Neobacillus sp. PS2-9: one gene and its partners. The protein of the gene in region 3 interacts with the protein of the main gene of each other region in a pairwise test. Links are inferred from orthologs where the notes say so. Each region holds a gene or a part of one and is shown on either strand. Other genes may lie near its edges.

Region 1 (7,186 bases), 4.5 Mb from region 3 along the record:
GGCTCTCGAGCTCTCCTTTTCCAATTTTATCTTATTAAACGTAAATGGCCGGATTTTGTCGAAAATTGATAGGTTTTTAGAGTTGTGGAAAGTGATAGAATGGCTATGGTGTCACGCCCCGAATTTTTTCGAAGATTGATAGGTTTTTAGATAGATATAAAATGATAGAATGAAGTTGCAACTGAATATTGTTGGGGTGGTTGGTTGTTAATCTTCTTTCTGTTTTAGGAAAGGAGGTGATAATCATGGAAACATTTCTTGAAATTCTACGAGAAGTTCTGAAGGGGATTATGCGTGAAGTTAGTGCATATTTCTTTCGGAAAACAATTCTAGAACACAAGAAAATCACCCTGCGCCGTAGGAAGCAAATGGCTATGGTGCCTGTCACCGCCCGAATTTTGTCGAAGAATGATAGGCCTTTATGTGGATTAATAGTGATAGAATGTAGTTGCAACTGAATATTGTGTTGGGGTGGTGGATTGTTGCGCTTCTTCCGTTTGGGGAAGGAGGTGAAGTCTGAAATAAATTGTGCGCCAACCACGTTATGGAAAAGAGCATGACAAATAAGCCATCGATCGATGACTTTTAAAAAATTTTAGATCAAAGCCTGGCAACTATGATAAAATTTTAAAACAATAAAGCGTTGCAGTAAAATGGTCTGTTAAACTGTTTGGATTTGACAGAATATAATAAATATAGTAAATTAAATTTAATGAATTAGTTTTAACGTCGAACAAACAAATTACTTTAGGATAGTGTGGAGAAATGGAAGTGGATAAAGGTTACAGACCTTCTAGTATTAAAGGAATTTTGTAAGCGTCTTCATGTGCTATTTAAAGTTTTCAATCGCTTTCTTGCTATAACCCTTTTACTTGTAAGAAGTGATGATAGTATATTTGTTTGTACGAAGTGAAAACATTCTATGATGATGGTAGGTTGAGGTAATGAGTAAAACAGGAAATTTGGACCTGATTAAACGGTTAAACAGATCCCTTGTATTAGAAACGATTCGTAACGAGCAGCCTATTAGCCGAGCGATTGTTGCAAAAAAATTAGGTTTAAGTCGATCAACGGTTACATTAATGGTTAATGACCTTCTAGCCAAAAAGTTTGTTATCGAACTTGGGCTTGGAGATTCCATAGGAGGTGGTCGTAAAGGTATTGAGCTCGGTTTCAATCCTAAATCCGGTTTTGGTGTAGGTGTTGATATTGGAAGAACAAAAATATTGGTCGTCATCACAGATTTAGATGGTGAAATCGTCTACAGAAAAGGATTTGATTCCACAAATAGTATCGATGGCATTATCCAACTAATTAAAGGGTGTATAGAGAAATCAAATGTAGATATAAATCGGATATTAGGATTAGGGTTTGGCCTGCCTGGTATCGTTAATAGCCTTACTGGAGAAATTATTGAAGTTCCTTTGTTAAATTGGGGGCAATTTAACTTTATTGAAAGGATTAAACCCTTTTTTCCTTTTCCTGTTTTTATTAATAATGATGTAAATTGCGCAGCGCTGGGTGAACGGTGGCTTGGGGGAAAAGAAAAGATTGATGATATGTTCTTTATTGCCATCGGATCAGGTGTCGGTAGTGCAATTATTGCCAAAGGTAACCTGATTGAGGGACATGGTTTTTCTGCTGGGGAAATAAATCATTATATTGACAGGGAAGATGTAAAAAAAGGTCGGGCTGGATCAAGGAATGGGGTTGGGGTATTCGAACAGCAAGTTTCTGGACCTGCTTTAAGTGAACTTGGCTATCCGCCAAGCGAACTATTTTCGGAATATAAACGGGGAAACGAAGAAGTAAAACCAATTGTGGAAAACTTTATTTTACATCTAGGTACGGCTATTTCAAATGCTGTTACTCTATTAAACCCGCAGAAAGTGGTTATTGGCGGTGGAGTATCTCAATCCTTAGATGTAGTTATTGAACAAATAAGGGATTGGGTTTGTAAATTAATTCCGATTCCGACTGAAGTAGAACTAGCTTGTCTAGGCAGTGATGCTGGTGCTCTGGGAGCCGTAGCTAATGTATTTGCAAAGCTACAGGATTCAGAAATATTTTATGATTAATTTCAAAATTAGCAAGATTATAGGAGGCAATCAAATGAAGAAAATTTTAGGTTTATCTTTATCAGCAATGCTTGCAGTATCTGCGTTAGCTGGATGTTCTTCAGATAAAAATGAGAGCAGCGACAGCAGAAAACAAACCATTCGTGTTTTATCAAGTGATGATTTCGCTGGGTTTAGAGAGGATGCAATTAAGGAATTTAATAAAAAATATCCAGACATTAAAGTAGAATTAGAACACGTTGCTTACGACCAATTACATGACAAAGAATTGGCTTCATTTAATGCTGGCGGCAGTGCAGCATACGATGTGGTTGACGTCGATGAAATTTGGACATCAGAGTATGCCGAAGCAGGGTTTATTTCCCCAGTGACCGAGCGTTATACAGAGGATATGAAACAAGGTATTGTCCCAGCAAGTATGAATATTGTCTCCTATAACAAAGAGTATTACGGGGTTCCAATGTTCAATGATGTTTTATTCTTCTATTATAATGAAGATTTGTTGAAACAAGCAGGATTCACTAATCCGCCACAAACATGGGATGAATTTACGCAAATGTCAAAGGTTCTTCAAGATAAAAAGCTCGTACCGGGTAATGCAAGCTCATGGGGATGGAGTTCAAATGAAGGTCTTGTCTGTTACTTTGCCCAGTTTTTAGGTTCCTTTGGCGGCAGTTTCTTTGACGATAAAGGAAAACCAGTGTTTAACAGCGAAGCCGGAGTAAAGGCTCTCCAGTATATGACAGATTCTATGAACAAAGAAAAGATTGTTGATCCTGCTTCTATAAACGCTAACGACCGCCAAATTCTTGACGCCTTTAAGAACGGTAAAACAGCATTTGTTTCCGGTTGGTCTTTCTATTGGGGAGAAATCAATGCGGATGATTCTAAGGTAAAAGGAAAAGTCAAGGTAGGTCTCATTCCAGCTGTAAATGGTGCGCCACATGCTACCGCAACTGGTTCCATGTATTTAGCGATTACACCTCAAAGTGACCATGAAGAAGCAGCGTGGAAGTTTATCAATTTCTTAGGAAGCAAAGAAATCCAAAAAGAACAGTCCTTGGCTGCTGGTTCCCTGCCAATTTGGACAGATCTTTATAGCGATGAAGAATTGAATCAAAATCACGGAGCATTGTCAGAGATGGGTAAACAATTGGAATCTACTATTTCACGTCCTTCTATAGAAGCTTACAATGAGTTCTCTAAAGAGTTACAAGTAAAGCTTCAAGAAGCATTACTAGGCAAAAAAGATGCGAAGACCGCTTTGGATGAAGCAGCGAAAACAGCGAAAGAATTAACCAGTTCTAAATAATCCTTAACTAAAGATGGACAAAGCGAATATAAATGCTCCGTTTTGTCCATCTCCATTCAATTAGAAGGAGCTAGCTATGAAGAAAAATAGACCCTTTTATTACTTGTTTCCTAGTTTTTTTGTCATATTGGGCGTTATTTTCATTCCCTTACTTTATGCATTATTCATAAGTTTTATAGATTTAACGAAGAATGTAAGAAAATTAGATAATCCAGATTTATGGAATTTTGTCGGTTTTGAAAACTACAAAAATGTGCTGACTAGCAGTGAGTTTTTCCCATCTTTATGGAAAACTTTCTATTTTACAATAACTTCTGTTGGATTTGAGTTTGTTATTGGTCTTGCCATTGCTCTAATTTTAAATGAACAGTTTAAGGGCAGAGGAATTGTCAGAGGCCTAATGCTTATACCTTGGGCGTTTCCAACCATTGTAAATGCTGTTTTGTGGAAGTGGCTTTATGATGCAGATCATGGTACCATTACAGGCTTATTTGCAAAGCTAGGATTAACTGAAGGCTATGCCAATGTATTTGCCAGTTCTTTTTCAGCTATGAATGCAATTATCGTGGCGGATGTCTGGAAAAACACGGCGTTCATTTCCTTAATCTTGCTTGCTGCTCTACAATCCCTTCCGAAAAGTGTGTACGAGGCGGCAAATGTGGATGGGGCGAATGTTTTTAGAAGATTCTTCAAAATTACCTTGCCGCTTTTAAGCCCGGCTATCATGGTTGCATTGGTGATGCGTACGATGGAAGCCTTTAAGGTGTTTGACATCATTTACATTATGACTGGTGGTGGTCCGGCAGGAGGAACGAGAACTCTATCCTTCTTAACCTATGAATCTTCGATGATGTTTTCGAAATTCAGCTACGGGTCATCCATTGCTTTAATGATGTCTGTCTTTATAATGATTTTCGCTTTGATTTATATTAAAATCCTATATCGAAATGTGGAGTAGATTATGAAAAGAACAAGAAAACAACAAGCATTAATATACGTCGGTGTCATGGCAGTCTTGGTGTTTACCCTTGCTCCAATATTCCTGTTAATCATGGCCACGTTTTCTTCAGGTTCAGATTTAAATGAACGAACATTGCATTTGTTTCCTGCTCATTGGACATTTGACAACTATTCACAAATTTTCTCTGGGGAAGCAAGTGATGGCAGTTTACCACCATTTTTAACAGCCATGAAAAACAGTTTGGTTATCTCCTTATCTACTACACTTTTATCACTATTTATTGGAGTATTTGCTGCATATGCGTATGCACGGTTTCGCTTTCGCGGTCAAAAGCCATTATTGATTTCCATTTTAGGGTTCCGGATGGTTCCAGAGATTGTCCTTCTTATCCCTTTGTATGTCATTTTCGCGAGAATGGAAATGATTAATCAACGGTCAACATTGGTGTTGATCTATACGGCATTAAATCTGCCTTTTGTGATCTGGATGATGCAAGGATATTTTAGGGCAATTCCTGAGGCGATTGAAGAATCGGCATTAATCGATGGAGTATCTCGATTAGGAATTCTATTTCGTTTCGTCATTCCATTGTCTATTCCGGGGGTCGTTGCTACAGCTATCTATGTGTTCCTCTTATCATGGGATGAATTTATGTTTGCAAATATTTTCACCTCAACGTATGATGCCAAGACCATTACAGTTGCTATCTCGGAATTCTCGAAACGGGGAATGGTAGACTTTGGTATGCAGATTACCGGAGGTTTCTTAGCTTCAATACCACCGATTCTATTAGCATTATTTTTCCAAAAATTTATTATCAACGGCCTATCAGAAGGCTCAGATAAATAAGGAGTAATCTATTATGAGTAAATTCTTTGCAGAAGTAAACCAACAGCCAAGTGTCATTCGTGAGACGATTCGTTTAAATGAAGATGTCATCTTAAAACCAACAAAGCCATTTCTATTTACAGGAATGGGCAGTTCTTTAGCTGCATCTGAGCTTCTTGTATCCTACTTAAATCATTTTGGTATTCAGGCTTCGGCTATCGATAACTCTGAACTGCTATACTACTATTCCGATGAATTTCTAAATAAACATCAGGTATTTGTTATTTCGCAGAGCGGTGAGAGTTTCGAGGCGATTGAACTTGCCAAAAGATATCCAAATATTACTGCGATTACAAATTCACCGGGGAGTTCATTGGCTGAAAAAGCATCCAGGGTGCTTTACACGGTTGCTGGCAAAGAGGAAGCAATTGCATCATCTAAATCATTTACGACTACTGTGGCTCTTCTGCTTTTATTAGGTTCCAAAATTGTTGGGGGAGATTTAGCGGCAGATTTATATCATGCTGTTGATATTCTTGAGGGGCAATTTGTCCGAGCAAGCGAATATCAAGAACAAATTGGAAAATTTATTAACCCAAATCATCCATTAGTTTTATTAGGACGCGGACCTAGTATTTATACGGCAAGACAAGGTTCTTTAACACTTAAGGAAACTGCTAGAATGTACGTGGAAGCTTTGTCAGCCCCACAATTCCGCCATGGTCCTTTTGAATTAATTAAAGAAGATTTACAAGCTATTTTCTTTAATCCAGAAGGAATCACTCATGATATTAATCAGAAATATGTCCTTGAAATGGCAGAGTTAGGTGCAAAGGTTCTTTATGTTTCAGATGAAGCACTTGAACACGAAAATATCTCTTCCATTGTCATTCCGTCTGTTAATGAGTTTGTCAGCGTGATTACTTATTCGTTCGTTATACAGCTTGCGGCAGTGGAGCTTTCAAGTCAGCGTGGATTAGTTGCAGGCGAAGCTGAACTTATTAGTAAAGTGACAAGGAAGGAATAGACTATGATTAATTTAATTGGATGCTTAACTGCGGATTTAATTTTGGCACAGGTTAAGGATCGACCAGACTTTGGGGAGGAGCACATGGTTGATGATATGATCATTCGCCCAGGTGCTCTTGCAAACACCATTTTCCCCTTGGCACAATTAGGTGTTAAGCAAAATGTCATTTCTTCATTAGGAAAAGATGAATTCGGCGAAAAGATTTATCAGGAGTTACAGCCCCTCATTGTTGATAGCATTACCAGGACAGACATTCCTACCGCTTTATCTGTGTCCGTGGTTAACCATGTAGGGTCTCGTTATTTTGTTACGTATGGTGGCAATCTTTTTGATTTTACTAAAGAGATTGTGGAAAAGGCACCTGGTTTTGAGAAGGCAAGAGCTACGATGTTTTATGGATACTTCCTCATTCCGAATTTCGGTGTGGAGGCAGCTGCCGATTGCCTAAGACGTGCAAGGTCTTGCGGCCAGATTACTTTCTTTGATGCCAATTCGGCTATTGATGGCTGGAGTGAAAAAAGCCGACAAGAAATCATTTCACTATTACCTTATATCGATTACTTTATGCCGAATGATGAGGAATTACTATTTCTTACAGGGTTAGATAGTATTGAGGAATCAATCAAATTCTTAATGGCTAATGGTGCAAAACAGGTTGTGGTGAAACGTGGCAGTAAGGGAGCATCCCTATATAGGGATGATGAAGCACTTCACCATGAGGGATATCCGACGACAGCCTATGATACAACTGGGGCAGGAGATAGCTTTAATGCTGGTTTTATTTACAAACTTCTGAATGGTGGCAGTTTCTCGGATTCTCTTGCGTGCGGTAATGCCTTAGCAAGTATTGTTGTTTCCAGAAAAGAAAATCGCTATCCTGAAATTCAGGAAATTGAGGAGAGAATTAAGGTTTAAGCTGAGTAGGGTCAGAACACTGGCTTTGCACGCATTGAAAAATAACACAAAAATGTAATAAA
Region 2 (7,203 bases), 3.4 Mb from region 3 along the record:
TGTTGGAATCGTTGTATTACGATCGATTAACTTAGTGAATACACCACCCATTGTTTCAATACCTAGTGAAAGAGGAGTTACGTCAAGTAATACTACGTCTTTTACATCACCCGTAATGACTCCACCTTGAATAGCAGCACCCATCGCTACTACTTCATCTGGATTCACTCCACGATGAGGTTCTTGTCCTGTAGCCTTTTTAATCGCTTCTTGGACAGCTGGAATACGAGTTGATCCACCAACAAGAATTACCTTATCAATTTGTGAAGCAGTTAATCCTGCATCGCTTAACGCTTGACGAGTTGGACCCATTGTCCGTTCAACAAGAGGAGCGGATAATTCATCAAATTTCGCTCTTGACATAGTCACTTCAAGGTGAAGTGGACCAGCAGCGCCGGCTGTGATAAACGGTAAAGAAATTTGTGTGGATGTTACACCAGAAAGATCTTTTTTCGCTTTTTCAGCCGCATCTTTTAAACGCTGTAAAGCCATTTTATCTTGTGAAAGGTCAATGCCATTCTCTTTTTTGAACTGGTCAACAAGGTAATCAATAATGACTTGGTCAAAATCATCTCCACCAAGACGATTATCACCAGCAGTTGATTTTACTTCGAAAACACCGTCACCTAATTCAAGGATAGAAACGTCAAATGTACCGCCGCCAAGGTCATAAACTAAAATAGTTTGATCTTGGTCTGTCTTATCCAAACCATAGGCAAGTGCAGCTGCTGTAGGCTCATTGATAATACGCTCTACTTCTAAACCAGCAATTTTTCCAGCATCCTTTGTTGCTTGACGCTCTGCATCGTTAAAGTAAGCTGGTACTGTAATAACAGCCTTTGTCACAGGTTCGCCAAGATAATCTTCAGCATAAGATTTTAAATATTGAAGAATGATAGCCGAAAGTTCTTGTGGCGTATAATCCTTGCCTTCAATTCCAACTTTATAGTTCGTACCCATATGACGTTTAATGGACATGATCGTATTTGGGTTTGTGATGGCTTGACGCTTTGCTACTTCCCCAACCTGACGCTCGCCATTTTTGAACGCAATAACAGATGGAGTTGTGCGATTACCTTCTGGATTTGGAATAACTTTTGGCTCTCCGCCTTCAAGTACAGACACACAAGAGTTTGTTGTTCCAAGGTCGATACCAATAATTTTACTCATTGCCTTTTCCTCCTAAAAAAATAATATGTAGTCTTTATTGATTTACTTTTACCATGGATGGTCGAATCACTCGATCCTTTAGTAAATAACCTTTTTGAAATTCATCAGTAACAATGTTAGAACCAAAGTTTTCATCTTCCCCTTGCATTACTGCTTGGTGTTGATGCGGGTCAAATTCTTTACCAACCGCTTCGATTGGTTCCACACCTTCCTTTTTCAAGGCATCCACCAAACTTCGGTATACCATATCCATCCCTTGAAGTAATGCTTTTGTTTGTTCATTGTCTGCCTCAACCTGCATTGCTCTTTCAAAGTTGTCTAATGCAGGTAGTAAATCAGTAATAAGTTTTTGTGCTCTATATTTTTCACTCGCTTCTAAATCTAATCTAGTGCGACGACGGAAATTATCAAAATCGGCTTGAAGACGTAAATAACGATTATCTGCTTCCTCTAACTTATCCTTAAGCACTTGGATTTGTTTTACATACTCCTCACCAGGGTCTACAGACGTTTCATCTGAAATTTGCTCTTCATTTAAAACCGCTTGTTCCTCGGTAAGTTCAACTTGGTCAGCACTCTCGATTTCTACTTCTTCATTCAATGAATTGGTTTTTTCATTTGTCAACTTACTCACCTCCCTTAAAGCATCTACTATTTATAGTCAAATTATTTCTCATAGAAAAGGGGTGAAACATAAGGAATTTCACCCTTACTCAATATTGCCAGTGCTACTTGGTTTGATACAATCTTGTCAAAACCGCCGTCAAGTCGTTACTTAACAATTGGAGCAGGCCAATGACACGTGAATATTCCATTCGGGTTGGACCAAGAATGGCAATCGTACCTAACTTTTCAACTCCAACAGAATAAGTAGCAGTAATCAAACTACAATTATCCATAGCACTGATATTATTTTCTGTTCCTATTTTGACATGAATCCCAGCTGAATCTTTTCGAATCAAATTGTAAATCCACTCTTCTTGGTCAATCATGGTTAGTAATGTACGGATTTTACTTATATCATGAAACTCAGGCTGGCTTAACATATTTGTTTTTCCACCAAAGAAAAGTTTTTCAGTGACTGGCATTTTTAGTGAATCTGCTACTGTATGCAGCATCAAATCATAATTATGAATATGCTGTCTAAGCAGCATGGCAACTTCTTTGTAAATTTTGTCGTTCAAATCTTCTAGCGGAACACCAGCAAGACGGTCATTCAGAATATTTACTGTTTTTTCCAGATCACTCACATCAATAGAGGCAGGTAAGGAAAAGGTTCTGTTTTCAACATGACCTGTATCTGTAACAAAGATGGCTACCGCTGTTTCCTTATTCAAAGGAATAATCTGAATTCTTTTCAGCTTATTGATACTAGCAGCCGGTCCAAGCACAATCGATGTGTAATTGGTTAATTCAGAAAGGATTTTTGCAGACCTTTGAATAATTTTCTCAAACTCATAAATTTTTTCGGCAAAAATCGATTGAATAATGGAAACATCCTGCTGATTTAATGCCTGCGGTGAGAGTAAATGATCGACATAATACCGATAACCTTTTTCAGACGGAACTCTTCCTGAGGAGGTATGAGTTTTTTCAATATACCCCAACTCTTCTAGGTCGGCCATTTCATTGCGAATCGTAGCTGAGCTAAAGGAAATATCCTCTTTTTTCGACAAGCTTCTTGAGCCGACTGGTTGAGCAGATCGAATAAAGTCATCAACAATAACCTGAAGAATCAACAATTGACGATCTGTTAGCAACATTCATCACCTCTGTTAGCACTCATAGTTACCGAGTGCTAATTATATTAATAAATTATCAAAAAAGGGGGGATGGTGTCAATTAAAAAGAAAGCCGATATTTGTGACAGATTGACTAGACCGCGCCCAAAAAGGCCTGGAAAACCTCATTTCCTAAAAAACGACCCGTTTTAGTTAAATATATATTATCGTTCTTCACTTCTATCCATTGCTTACTAATTAATTCAGTAATTTCCTTTTTAAATAACTGTAAGGGGTCCTGATCGAATTTTTCAATAAAATGAGAAACGGAAACTCCTTCTGTTTTACGCAATCCAAGGAACATTTCTTCTTCCATTTGTTCTGCTTTTGTAACTAGATGATCATCCAAAACTGGAAGCAATCCGCTATTTACTTGATCCATATATTTTTTTAATGGGCCTGAATTCGAGCGTCGAAACCCATTCACATAGCTATGTGCCCCAGCGCCAAACCCGTAATAATATTCGTTATTCCAATACGTCAGATTATGCTTACTCTCAAAACCAGGCTTAGAAAAATTACTTATTTCATATTGATGGAATCCATGTTTTTCCATTTCATCCATTAATACCTCATACATTTTTGCCTCTATATCCTCCCCAGGGGTTGGGAGCTTCCCTTTTTTTAATAGATTATAGAAAACAGTCTTCGGTTCAATAATTAATGAATAAGCAGAGTAATGATTGATATCGAGTGAAAAAGCTTGCGTTAATGATTCTTTAAAGTCATCGACTGTCTGCGATGGCAGGCTGAAGATTAGGTCAATGCTGATATTTTCAAAACCTACTCTTTTAGCACTCTCAATGGTTTGATAGACATCCTTAGCTTTATGGACACGACCGATTTTTTTTAAAAGTTCTTCGTTGAAGGTTTGAACGCCCAGGCTGATCCTGTTTACCCCAGCATCCTTTAATATTTGTAATTTTTCAATGGATAAATCACCTGGATTTGCTTCAAAAGTAAATTCAACAGCATTACTTGTAGGAAGGTTTTTATTTATGCTCTCACAAAATGTAAAAAGCTGTTGTTCATTTAATGAGGTAGGTGTTCCACCCCCAACAAAAATGGTGTCTAATTGATTGGTTGGATACTTTGCAAGAGTAATTTTCATTTCTTGATCAAGTGCTTTTAAATACTCCTCAACTGGCTGCCCTTTTAGAAAAACTTTATTAAAATCACAATAATGACAAATATGCTCACAAAAAGGGATATGAAGATAGGCAGCTTTTATCATTTTTAACACTTCCTTATGCTAGTAACAAAAAGAGGCTAGAATGCCTGCTACAGGCATGTCCTAACCTCCAATTTGTTATTATTTTTTTGTACTATTGTCATCCATCTTTAGTACAGCCATAAACGCTTCCTGCGGTACTTCAACAGACCCTACTTGTTTCATCCGTTTTTTACCTTCTTTTTGCTTTTCAAGTAATTTACGTTTACGGGAAATATCTCCCCCGTAACATTTCGCTAACACGTTTTTACGCATCGCCTTAATCGTAGAGCGAGCAACAATTTTTTGACCGATGGCGGCCTGTATTGGAACTTCAAATTGTTGTCTTGGAATCAATTCCTTCAGCTTTTCAACAATAATCTTACCACGATCATAAGCAAAGTCTTTATGAACAATAAAACTTAATGCATCGACTTGTTCTGCATTTAGTAATATATCCATTTTAACCAGGCTAGATGGTTTGTAACCAATCAACTCATAGTCAAAAGAAGCGTAGCCCCTTGTGCTGGATTTCAACTGATCGAAGAAATCATAGACAATTTCCGCTAACGGAATTTCATAAACGATACTAACCCGGTTCTCGCCCTGGTATTGCATATCTATAAAATTCCCGCGCTTTAACTGACAAAGTTCCATGATAGCACCAACATAATCATTTGGAGCCATCATTGTCGCTTTAACATACGGCTCTTCTACGCGGTCAATTTTCTGTGGTTCAGGCATGTTAGCAGGGTTGTCTACATTGACTTTTGTACCATCTGTCATGTAGACATGGTAGATAACACTTGGTGCAGTTGTAATTAAATCAATTTTGAATTCACGTTCAATTCGTTCTTGAATGATTTCCATATGAAGAAGTCCAAGGAATCCACATCGGAAACCGAAACCAAGCGCTTGTGACGTTTCTGGTTCAAATTGAAGAGCAGAATCATTCAATTGAAGCTTTTCAAGGGCTTCACGAAGATCATTAAACTTAGCTGTATCAATCGGATAAAGTCCGCAATATACCATCGGGTTTAATTTCCGGTAACCAGGAAGCGCTTCAGTCGTTCCGTTTTTCGCATTTGTAATGGTATCACCAACACGAGTGTCACCGACATTTTTAATAGATGCAGTTAAAAAGCCAACATCTCCAACTGTTAATTCGTTAAGTTGTGTAGCTTTTGGAGTGAAAACTCCCACTTCGTTAACTTCAAATTCTTTTCCTGTTGCCATCATTTTAATCTTGTCGCCGACTTTTACAGACCCTTCTACTACACGAACATAGGCAACAACGCCACGATATGCATCATATAACGAGTCAAAAATCAGGGCTTTTAATGGCGCTTCCGGGTCTCCTGTTGGAGCTGGAACTGTTTTCACGACCTGTTCAAGAATATCTTCAATGCCGATTCCAGCTTTAGCTGAAGCTAAAACGGCCTCAGATGCATCTAAGCCGATAACCTCTTCGATTTCATTCCGAACTCTCTCTGGCTCGGCACTTGGTAAGTCAATTTTATTAATAACAGGTAAAATTTCAAGGTCGTTATCCAAGGCAAGATATACGTTTGCTAGTGTCTGTGCTTCAATTCCTTGTGCTGCGTCGACGACTAATATAGCCCCTTCACAAGCAGCAAGACTCCTTGATACCTCGTACGTAAAATCAACATGCCCTGGTGTATCAATTAAATGGAAAATATATTCTTCTCCATCTTTCGCTTTATATTTTAACTGTACAGCATTTAACTTGATGGTAATCCCGCGTTCCCTTTCAAGATCCATGGAATCCAAAAGCTGGTCTTTCATCTCACGCGATGTTAATGCATTTGTTTTTTCCAAAATACGATCAGCCAATGTTGATTTTCCATGGTCGATATGAGCGATAATGGAAAAATTTCTGATCTTTGATTGTCGTTTGAGTTTTTCTTCTCTGTTCATGGTCTTTCACTCCTACTATACTCGCACATGTACACTATTTTTGATTATATCAGTAGAGCATTCGAGATTCAATTAAATTTAAGCTCTATTAAAATTGTCTGTTGATTTCCGTTCCAGGCACTTCGATTTCCGTGGGTGTTTCGGCGAGCCTCCTCGGCGCTTGCGCCTGCGGGGTCTCCCCTGAACCATACTCCCACAGGAGTCTTCGTGCCTTCCACTCCAATCAACAGGTTTGAAAAATCAATTCATTGCCCAAAATTAATAAGCGGCACCTTCTTAGGCACCGCTTTAGCTTTATTTCGTTATTTTTTGAATCAGATTTTCAGAGGCATTTGATATCCCATCAGACATTTTTTTCCCCATTGAGGAAAAGAAGTTATAGGCGCTAATCTCCTCAAGCTTCTTCTTCTTTGCTTCAATATCATGACTGGAAATATCATTACCCAATATGGAGGCACTTATGTGATTATCGGTATCATTTAAGCTGACAGCCTGATGAAAGTTTGGATCGTCGTACCCTTTCATTTTATGAATTCCGTTATTGGCTAATTGCATGCCTGTTAAAACAGAGATTAGCATGAGAGCGGCAATACCAACGCTTTTAAGCATAAATAACTTCATACAACTGCTCCCTTACACTTATTGTTTATCAGTTGACTGCTTAACATCCTGATTCACCTTTTCTGCCTGCCAGTAGTACTCACTAAATACTTCAGCAAGAGCATCCGCAGAACGGTTTAACTCTTCAAACGTATTATCTACCCCGCCAAACTCAATTAGAATGGCATTTGATGATAGGTTTTGATTATAGATACTATTTGACCCGGCCGCATTTTTAACCATAACTCCTCTGCTTAACCCCTTATACTTTTTCTGTAAAAGATTGTGCAGTTCTGTTGCTAGCTTTGCATTTTTCTCATAATTGGGGTTTTTACCTCCAATAATAAACGCAAGCTTTGCATACGGTTTTCCATCAATCGATACGGTTGTCTTTTCCTTCCTTTGCGAATCACGATGAATATCTATAAAATAATGCAACTCTTTATTAGAAGCCATGGCTGTTTGTACAACAGAACGGGATTCTTCATAGGACTTCGTAAAATT
Region 3 (7,276 bases):
TAGCGCCACTATAAAAACAAAAACGAAGGTTTAGAGGGGGATAGGGGATGACAGCAAAAGATAGTAAATTAGGTTTAGTAGTCGCAGGATTATTATTAGGTATTTTAATGGCGTCAATGGATAATACCATTGTTGTGACCGCGATGGGGACAATTGTTGGTGACCTCGGTGGACTGGAAAGCTTCGTTTGGGTTGTTTCTGCCTATATGGTAGCAGAGATGGCGGGGATGCCGATCTTCGGGAAATTGTCTGACATGTACGGACGGAAGCGGTTCTTTATTTTTGGGCTTATTTTGTTTATGGCAGGATCCGCTTTATGTGGTACAGCCGAAACGATTACACAATTAAGTATTTACCGGGCGATCCAAGGAATTGGCGGCGGCGCACTTGTGCCTATTGCCTTTACGATTATGTTTGATCTCTTTCCACCTGAAAAACGCGGGAAGATGGGCGGATTATTTGGAGCGGTCTTTGGTCTATCGAGCATTTTTGGACCGTTGCTAGGGGCGTATATTACGGATCATATCAGCTGGCATTGGATTTTCTATATTAACATGCCGCTTGGAATTTTATCCTTGATTTTTATCGTGATGGCTTACAAAGAGTCACCGATTCATCAAAAGCAAACGATTGACTGGTGGGGAGCGGTGACATTGGTCAGCGGAGTCGTCTGCTTAATGTTCGCTCTAGAGCTAGGTGGACAGAAATATGACTGGGATTCAGTGATTATTTTAAGCTTATTTGCAGGATTTGCAATTTTGTTTGTCGTCTTTTTATTTGCTGAGACAAAGGCAAAGGATCCAATCATTTCATTTTCGATGTTTAAAAACCGGTTGTTTGCTGGAAGTACGATTGTCGGTCTGTTTTATGGGGCAGCTTTTATGGCCGGAACGGTATACATACCGATTTTTGTCCAAGGAGTGTATGGAGGCAGTGCAACGAATTCGGGGTTGATTTTATTACCGATGATGCTTGGGTCGGTGGTGACCGCGCAAGTAGGAGGGTTTTTGACGACGAAAATGAGCTACCGAAATATCATGTTTTTGTCGGCGGCTATTCTGATAGGTGGATTTTTGCTGTTAAGTACGATTACTCCAGAAACCAGCCGGGCGATATTAACGGTGTACATGATTGTCATCGGACTGGGAGTGGGCTTCTCGTTTTCGGTGTTGAGTATGGCGGCGATTCATCCATTTGGCATGGAGCAAAGGGGCTCAGCGACTTCAACAAGTAACTTTATTCGTTCCCTAGGCATGACGATTGGGATTACCATTTTTGGCACGATTCAACGAAATGATTTTACAGACGCTCTCGAAAAAGCCTTTGCAGGGATGGGACCGATGCCGAAGGGTGGAGCGTTCGGGGATTCACGGGCGTTATTATCAGAAGAAGGGCGAAAGATGATCCCTCAACAGATTCTTGATAAAATTACAGATGCTCTTTCCAGCTCGATTGTCCATACCTTTACATGGGCATTGGTACCAGCAGGTCTGGCGTTCTTGTTTATCTTTATCTTAGGCAAAGAACGAATGGTCATTCACCGGGGAGAAGCTTCAAAATAAAAGGTGTCAGGCACCATTGTGAAAATTTTACATGGTGCCTGACACCCTTTTTTGTGATTCGCCGATAAATCGTATGAATTCGCTGATAAAATTCTAGATTCGCTGATAAAATGCGTAAATCCGCCGATAAAGGTTAAAAATTCGCTGATAAAATACAATTTCTTCAGATTGAATGTAATTTTACACAAAAAAAAAGAGCTTATAGTAGCTAAAAAGTTTAATTATAGCTACTATAAGCCTTATTTTTTCAGTTTATCTTTATATTTAAAATGAAAGGTGATCATTTTTAGGCCAGATCCGAAGTCGAAGGTGGCGAGAACGACTAATAAATAGCTAAAGAAGCCCCAGCTGTTTTTTTGAACATCGTCAATAGCGAAATAAGTAAACAACCCTCCAAGAAAGAAATAAATCAAACCGGATAACAAAGGTGAACGTCTCATAAGAATCCTCCGATAAAGTTTTGAACCGCCTCAGCCTCACGCTGCAGTCTTTCAATATCGTCTTTATAGACTGATTGGACTAAGACAACCATGGTATTCATGGTCACATGGGCAAAAATCGGCACCCAAATGCGCTTGGTCTTTACATATAAAAACGCAAATGTTAAGCCCATAGCCGAATAAAGCAAAATGTGAACAGGCTCCATATGTGCTAAAGCAAAAACCACCGAGCTAATCAAAGCCGAGATGAAGAAATTAAATCGCTTATAAAGAGCACCGAAAATAATTTTTCGAAACACGATTTCTTCTAAGATAGGACCGAAAATACTTGTCACAAGGATGGCGAGCGGTAACGTGTCGATGATGGTTAGTATATCCTTTGTGTTCTCCGAGCCCATTTTAATTCCTAAAAGACTTTCGATGATGGCCGCAACATATTGAGAAAATAACGCTAAAAAGACACCAAAGATCGCCCAGGCGATGGACGAGCCGAAAGAACTGTTTCTTTCCTCTAATCTTTTTGCGTTGAATTCTTTCCGTAAGAGGAAAAGAATGATGATGAGGGCTATTGAAAAGCTTGCAATCAGCCAAATAGGTACAGCGAGCCTTTGATTAATTCCTGCATATTTAAAACCGAATAGTAATAATGGCAGTCCAACTAGACTGGAAAGCTGCATAGCAATATATACAATGATGATCCACCAATATTCTTTTTTCAAATGCTAATCTCCTTTTCGCACATCTATATAAATTAATTAAACTGTATGCTTATCTTTATTACGCTATTTTCTATTTTACTCTTAAAATGAGCCTTGTTTCAATTTAGTTGAACTATTTTAATAAGTCAGGTATAGAATGTCCTCTTATTCGCATACTTTATAAGGTTGTAAAAAATGATTTTTTTACCAAAAATTTTTGTGCTTCATACTTGCAAAAGATTATCAGATTCATTATTATAATAATTGTGTTAGCACTCATTAATCGAGAGTGCTAATAATGGCAGAATTACATATATATTTGAGGAGGTTGTTTGATTTGTTAAGACCATTAGGTGATCGCATTATCATTGAGCTTGTTGAATCAGAAGAAAAAACTGCAAGCGGTATCGTATTACCAGATTCAGCGAAAGAAAAGCCTCAGGAAGGAAAAGTTGTTGCCGTTGGTACTGGCCGTGTACTTGAAAGCGGAGAGCGTGTAGCACTTGATGTTACTGAAGGCAATCGCATTATCTTCTCAAAATACGCTGGTACAGAAGTTAAATACCAGGGTGTTGAATACTTAATTTTACGTGAAAGCGATATCCTTGCTATTGTTGAGTAAGGTTTACAAAAATATAAAATTGAAAACTTATGAGGAGGTTTTTTGAAAAATGGCTAAAGAGATTATGTTTAGTGAAGAAGCACGCCGCGCAATGTTACGTGGTGTTGATGCCCTAGCAAACGCTGTTAAAGTTACTCTTGGACCTAAAGGACGCAACGTGGTTCTTGAGAAAAAATTCGGTTCACCACTTATCACAAATGATGGTGTAACGATTGCAAAAGAAATCGAATTAGAAGATGCATTCGAAAACATGGGTGCAAAGCTTGTTGCTGAAGTAGCTAGCAAAACTAACGATGTTGCTGGTGACGGTACAACAACTGCAACTGTTCTTGCACAAGCGATGATTCGCGAAGGCTTAAAGAACGTGACTGCAGGTGCAAACCCAATGGGTATCCGTAAAGGGATCGAAAAAGCGGTTGTAACTGCTGTAGAAGAATTAAAAGCGATTTCTAAACCAATCGAAAACAAAGCTTCTATCGCACAAGTTGCTGCAATTTCTGCTGCTGACGAAGAAGTAGGTCAATTGATTGCTGAAGCAATGGAGCGCGTTGGTAACGACGGCGTAATCACAATCGAAGAATCAAAAGGCTTCACAACTGAATTAGACGTTGTTGAAGGTATGCAATTTGACCGTGGATATGTATCAGCTTACATGGTAACAAACACGGACAAAATGGAAGCTGTTTTAGAAAATCCATATATCTTAATCACTGACAAGAAGATTTCTAGCATTCAAGAAATCCTTCCAGTACTAGAGCAAGTAGTACAACAAGGTAAGCCATTATTACTTGTTGCTGAAGATATCGAAGGTGAAGCATTATCTACATTAGTAGTGAATAAGCTTCGCGGAACGTTCAATGCAGTAGCTGTTAAAGCTCCTGGCTTCGGTGACCGTCGTAAAGCTATGCTTGAAGATATCGCTGCATTAACTGGCGGTGAAGTAATCACTGAAGAGCTTGGCCGTGACCTTAAATCTGCTACAATCGCATCTTTAGGACGCGCTTCTAAAGTGGTTGTAACAAAAGAAAATACTACAATCGTTGAAGGTGCTGGTGAAACAGCTTCAATCGAAGCTCGTGTAAACCAAATCCGTGTTCAATTAGAAGAAACAACTTCTGAATTTGATCGTGAAAAATTACAAGAGCGCTTAGCTAAGTTAGCTGGCGGTGTAGCAGTCATCAAAGTTGGTGCTGCAACTGAAACAGAATTAAAAGAGCGCAAGCTTCGTATCGAAGACGCTTTGAACTCAACTCGTGCTGCAGTTGAAGAAGGTATCGTATCCGGTGGTGGTGTAGCCCTTCTAAACGTATACAGCAAAGTAGCTGAAATTCAAGCTGAAGGCGACATTCAAACTGGTATCAACATCGTATTACGTGCGATGGAAGAGCCTGTACGCACAATCGCTCACAACGCTGGTCTTGAAGGATCTGTTATCGTTGACCGCTTAAAGCGCGAAGAAGTTGGCACTGGCTTCAACGCTGCTAATGGCGAATGGGTAAACATGATTCAAGCTGGTATCGTTGACCCAACTAAGGTAACACGTTCAGCTCTTCAAAACGCTGCATCTGTAGCAGCTATGTTCTTAACAACTGAAGCAGTTGTTGCTGACAAGCCAGAACCAGCTGGTCAAGGTGGAATGCCTGACATGAGCGGTATGGGTGGAATGGGCGGCATGATGTAATCTGCCCGTCAATCCCTTGAAATATAAGGGTTTTGAAGTAAGGTAAAGTGAAATGCAAACATATTTGCTAATATAGTGGATTATAATCGGGGCTTCTCATTAGTTGTGCAAACTTTTGGGAAGCTTCTTTTTTCATTTCATTTGTAACGTGGAGATAGATCTTCTTGGTGATTTGACCATCGGAGTGACCAAGTCTATCCATTTTTACATCGTACCGGGCATGGAGTCTGCTTGCGAAACCACGAAGGACCATATATTGCAGAAGGTAGCAACGAAATATTAAAGGAAAATATGGTGATTACGATTGAGCCAGGCAACCAACCTGATAATTTCTACAGTTGATATAAGTGAGTCAATCGAATCCGTTTTGTTTACGTTGAATAATGCTGTAGTACAGGTGAATCGAATAATATGCAAATTGGAGGTGAACCTGATGGGTCATCTCTTATTTGTGGTAGGGATGATTATTATTGATGAGATCTGCTCGATATATATTTTTTAAATAATATTGTTGTCATAAGTCGAATGTCCTTATTATTTCGCTCACTATTATCGATACATCAGAAATTCAAGTCCACTTAAACCTTGTATTTAGTATGTTCGATGTGTTGGTTATTGTATTATGGATAGAACGACTGCCTCAATAAATATATATAATATAAAAGTTAAGGAGAACTACATGACCTGGAACAAATTGAAGCAAAATCTGGAGAGTTTTCTCTGTCCTGCATTATATGGAAGGGTTGAATACCGTGCAACAAGCTACCGTTATTTACCTGATAAAGCAGGAATTTGTTATATTGCAGTAGATAAAAAGAATGTACTCAATATGAGTGACATAACTACCTTAATCAGATGGTATCAGACGGAGCTGGAAATTAAGAATGATTCTGATATCCAAATTCCTATTACCAATGAGGAAATAGAAGCCGTAAGAAAAGAAACCAAGGGGATAGTTCCTGAGGATCGTCTAAAAGTAATTGCTAGGGGTAGAAAATTATCAGAATATGCAAAAGAGCTTATGGCAGCGCAGTCATCATTAAGTAAATCAAATTTTATCGATGCAGCTAATAAGTTTTTATCCACTTCTATAGAGGAAAGCCTAGAGAGCAATGATATCCTATTGAATATTCTAGCTTTGGTGGACAGACGGGTAGGAAAAAAACGAATTTTAAAAATGAACGAGAAGATGAAGTTAAAGCATCCAATTGTGCAGTATTTTTATGAACTACGGCTTAGTACGTTATGATAATAAATAACTCATCACCTGAAAAACTCTAAAAAAGAAGACTACTTCCTAATAAGGAAGTAGTCTTCTTTTTTTACTTCTTTAGAGATGGCACAACGATTATTTCGATTTAGCTTCTTCACTTATTGCTTTCCCAGGAATGAGATGAACAGTTTCGCTTGGTCCAAACCCACTCCAGCGGTATCCTGCAACTGGTACCAAACCATTTGGATACACATCGGAGAGTCTTTCTCTTTTGGAATATTTCATTCCGCGTCCTACGGCTTCTACTTTAAATGTATAGGTTTTTCCTTGTTTAAGCCCTGTTACCATATAATGGGTGTTTGCCGTTGTTATTTCTGCATTAATTGGTGTAAACGATGCTCCTTCAGGCTTAATTGGTTGGCCATTTACATAGACACGATATCCAATCACCTCTTGGTTTTTCGCAGTTGCCGTATTCCAAGAGAGTGCAACACTTGTCCCGTCCTTACCAATCGCAGCCTTTAAGCCACCATTAAAGGATGGAGCACCAATAGCATAAGGTGCAGCGGTTTCTATCTGAAGTGAGCTGTTAAATGGTGTTTTGTTTCCTGCTAAATCAACGGCTTCCACCGTAACATCGTACTTTGTGCCAGGTTGAAGATTCAATAATGTATATTTGTTTGATGTCGCAAACCCATGGAGTTCTCCATTTGAATACACATTATAACCGGCAATCCCCGTGTCATCACTTACAGCATCCCATTCAACGGATGCCCAAGTAAAACCAGGATACACCACTTCTACTTCTTTGCCGCTAAACGTATCACTTGCAGGAATCTCAGCTGTTGGTTCTTTGATCTGAGTATTATCTGGAAGCACTGGGTTAGTTTTATCAGCTACTCCAGCCGTTGTTACTTGGATTTCCGGACCATCAGAAGTCCGGTTTCCAGTTGCATCAGCTGCTTCTACCTTAAAGCTGTACTCCTTAACGGGAGTCAATCCGGTTACAGAAAAGCTTGATTGTTTCGTTGTTGTATAGTCAGAGCCAACTTTTTCTCCA

Evidence for each region.
Region 1: the proteins of groL (region 3) and RCG25_RS02250 interact in binary tests that used the Escherichia coli proteins (3 or more experiments, as listed by UniProt). The link is inferred for Neobacillus sp. PS2-9 from one-to-one orthologs.
Region 2: the proteins of groL (region 3) and grpE interact in binary tests that used the Escherichia coli proteins (3 or more experiments, as listed by UniProt). The link is inferred for Neobacillus sp. PS2-9 from one-to-one orthologs.

The regions. Positions count from the first base shown.
Region 1 is NZ_CP133269.1:439,121-446,306, forward strand. Bases 1,377-4,251 are described here. They hold RCG25_RS02250 (extracellular solute-binding protein), read left to right. Parts: upstream 1,377-2,112; coding sequence 2,113-3,390; downstream 3,391-4,251. Other genes in these bases: RCG25_RS02245 (ROK family transcriptional regulator), read left to right, coding at 1,377-2,078; RCG25_RS02255 (carbohydrate ABC transporter permease), read left to right, coding at 3,467-4,251. In the rest of the region: more of RCG25_RS02245, read left to right, coding at 945-1,376; more of RCG25_RS02255, read left to right, coding at 4,252-4,348; RCG25_RS02260 (carbohydrate ABC transporter permease), read left to right, coding at 4,352-5,200; RCG25_RS02265 (SIS domain-containing protein), read left to right, coding at 5,214-6,206; RCG25_RS02270 (carbohydrate kinase family protein), read left to right, coding at 6,210-7,124. UniProt on the Escherichia coli protein: Part of the ABC transporter complex MalEFGK involved in maltose/maltodextrin import. Binds maltose and higher maltodextrins such as maltotriose.
Region 2 is NZ_CP133269.1:1,599,168-1,606,370, reverse strand. The notes cover bases 1-2,892. They hold grpE (nucleotide exchange factor GrpE), read right to left. Parts: upstream 1,796-2,892; coding sequence 1,205-1,795; downstream 1-1,204. Other genes in these bases: hrcA (heat-inducible transcriptional repressor HrcA), read right to left, coding at 1,899-2,892; dnaK (molecular chaperone DnaK), read right to left, coding at 1-1,170. Also shown: more of hrcA, read right to left, coding at 2,893-2,930; radical SAM family heme chaperone HemW, read right to left, coding at 3,046-4,185; lepA (translation elongation factor 4), read right to left, coding at 4,264-6,099; RCG25_RS07865 (YqxA family protein), read right to left, coding at 6,394-6,720; spoIIP (stage II sporulation protein P), read right to left, coding at 6,739-7,203. UniProt on the Escherichia coli protein: Participates actively in the response to hyperosmotic and heat shock by preventing the aggregation of stress-denatured proteins, in association with DnaK and GrpE. It is the nucleotide exchange factor for DnaK and may function as a thermosensor.
Region 3 is NZ_CP133269.1:4,953,930-4,961,205, reverse strand. Bases 2,723-5,687 are described here. They hold groL (chaperonin GroEL), read left to right. Parts: upstream 2,723-3,371; coding sequence 3,372-5,003; downstream 5,004-5,687. Other genes in these bases: RCG25_RS24685 (SF0329 family protein), read left to right, coding at 5,683-5,687; RCG25_RS24690 (M24 family metallopeptidase), read left to right, coding at 5,235-5,345; groES (co-chaperone GroES), read left to right, coding at 3,038-3,322. Outside these bases: RCG25_RS24720 (cytoplasmic protein), read left to right, coding at 1-34; RCG25_RS24715 (MDR family MFS transporter), read left to right, coding at 48-1,562; RCG25_RS24710 (YdiK family protein), read right to left, coding at 1,802-2,002; RCG25_RS24705 (CPBP family intramembrane glutamic endopeptidase), read right to left, coding at 1,999-2,721; more of RCG25_RS24685, read left to right, coding at 5,688-6,252; RCG25_RS24680 (fibronectin type III domain-containing protein), read right to left, coding at 6,352-7,276.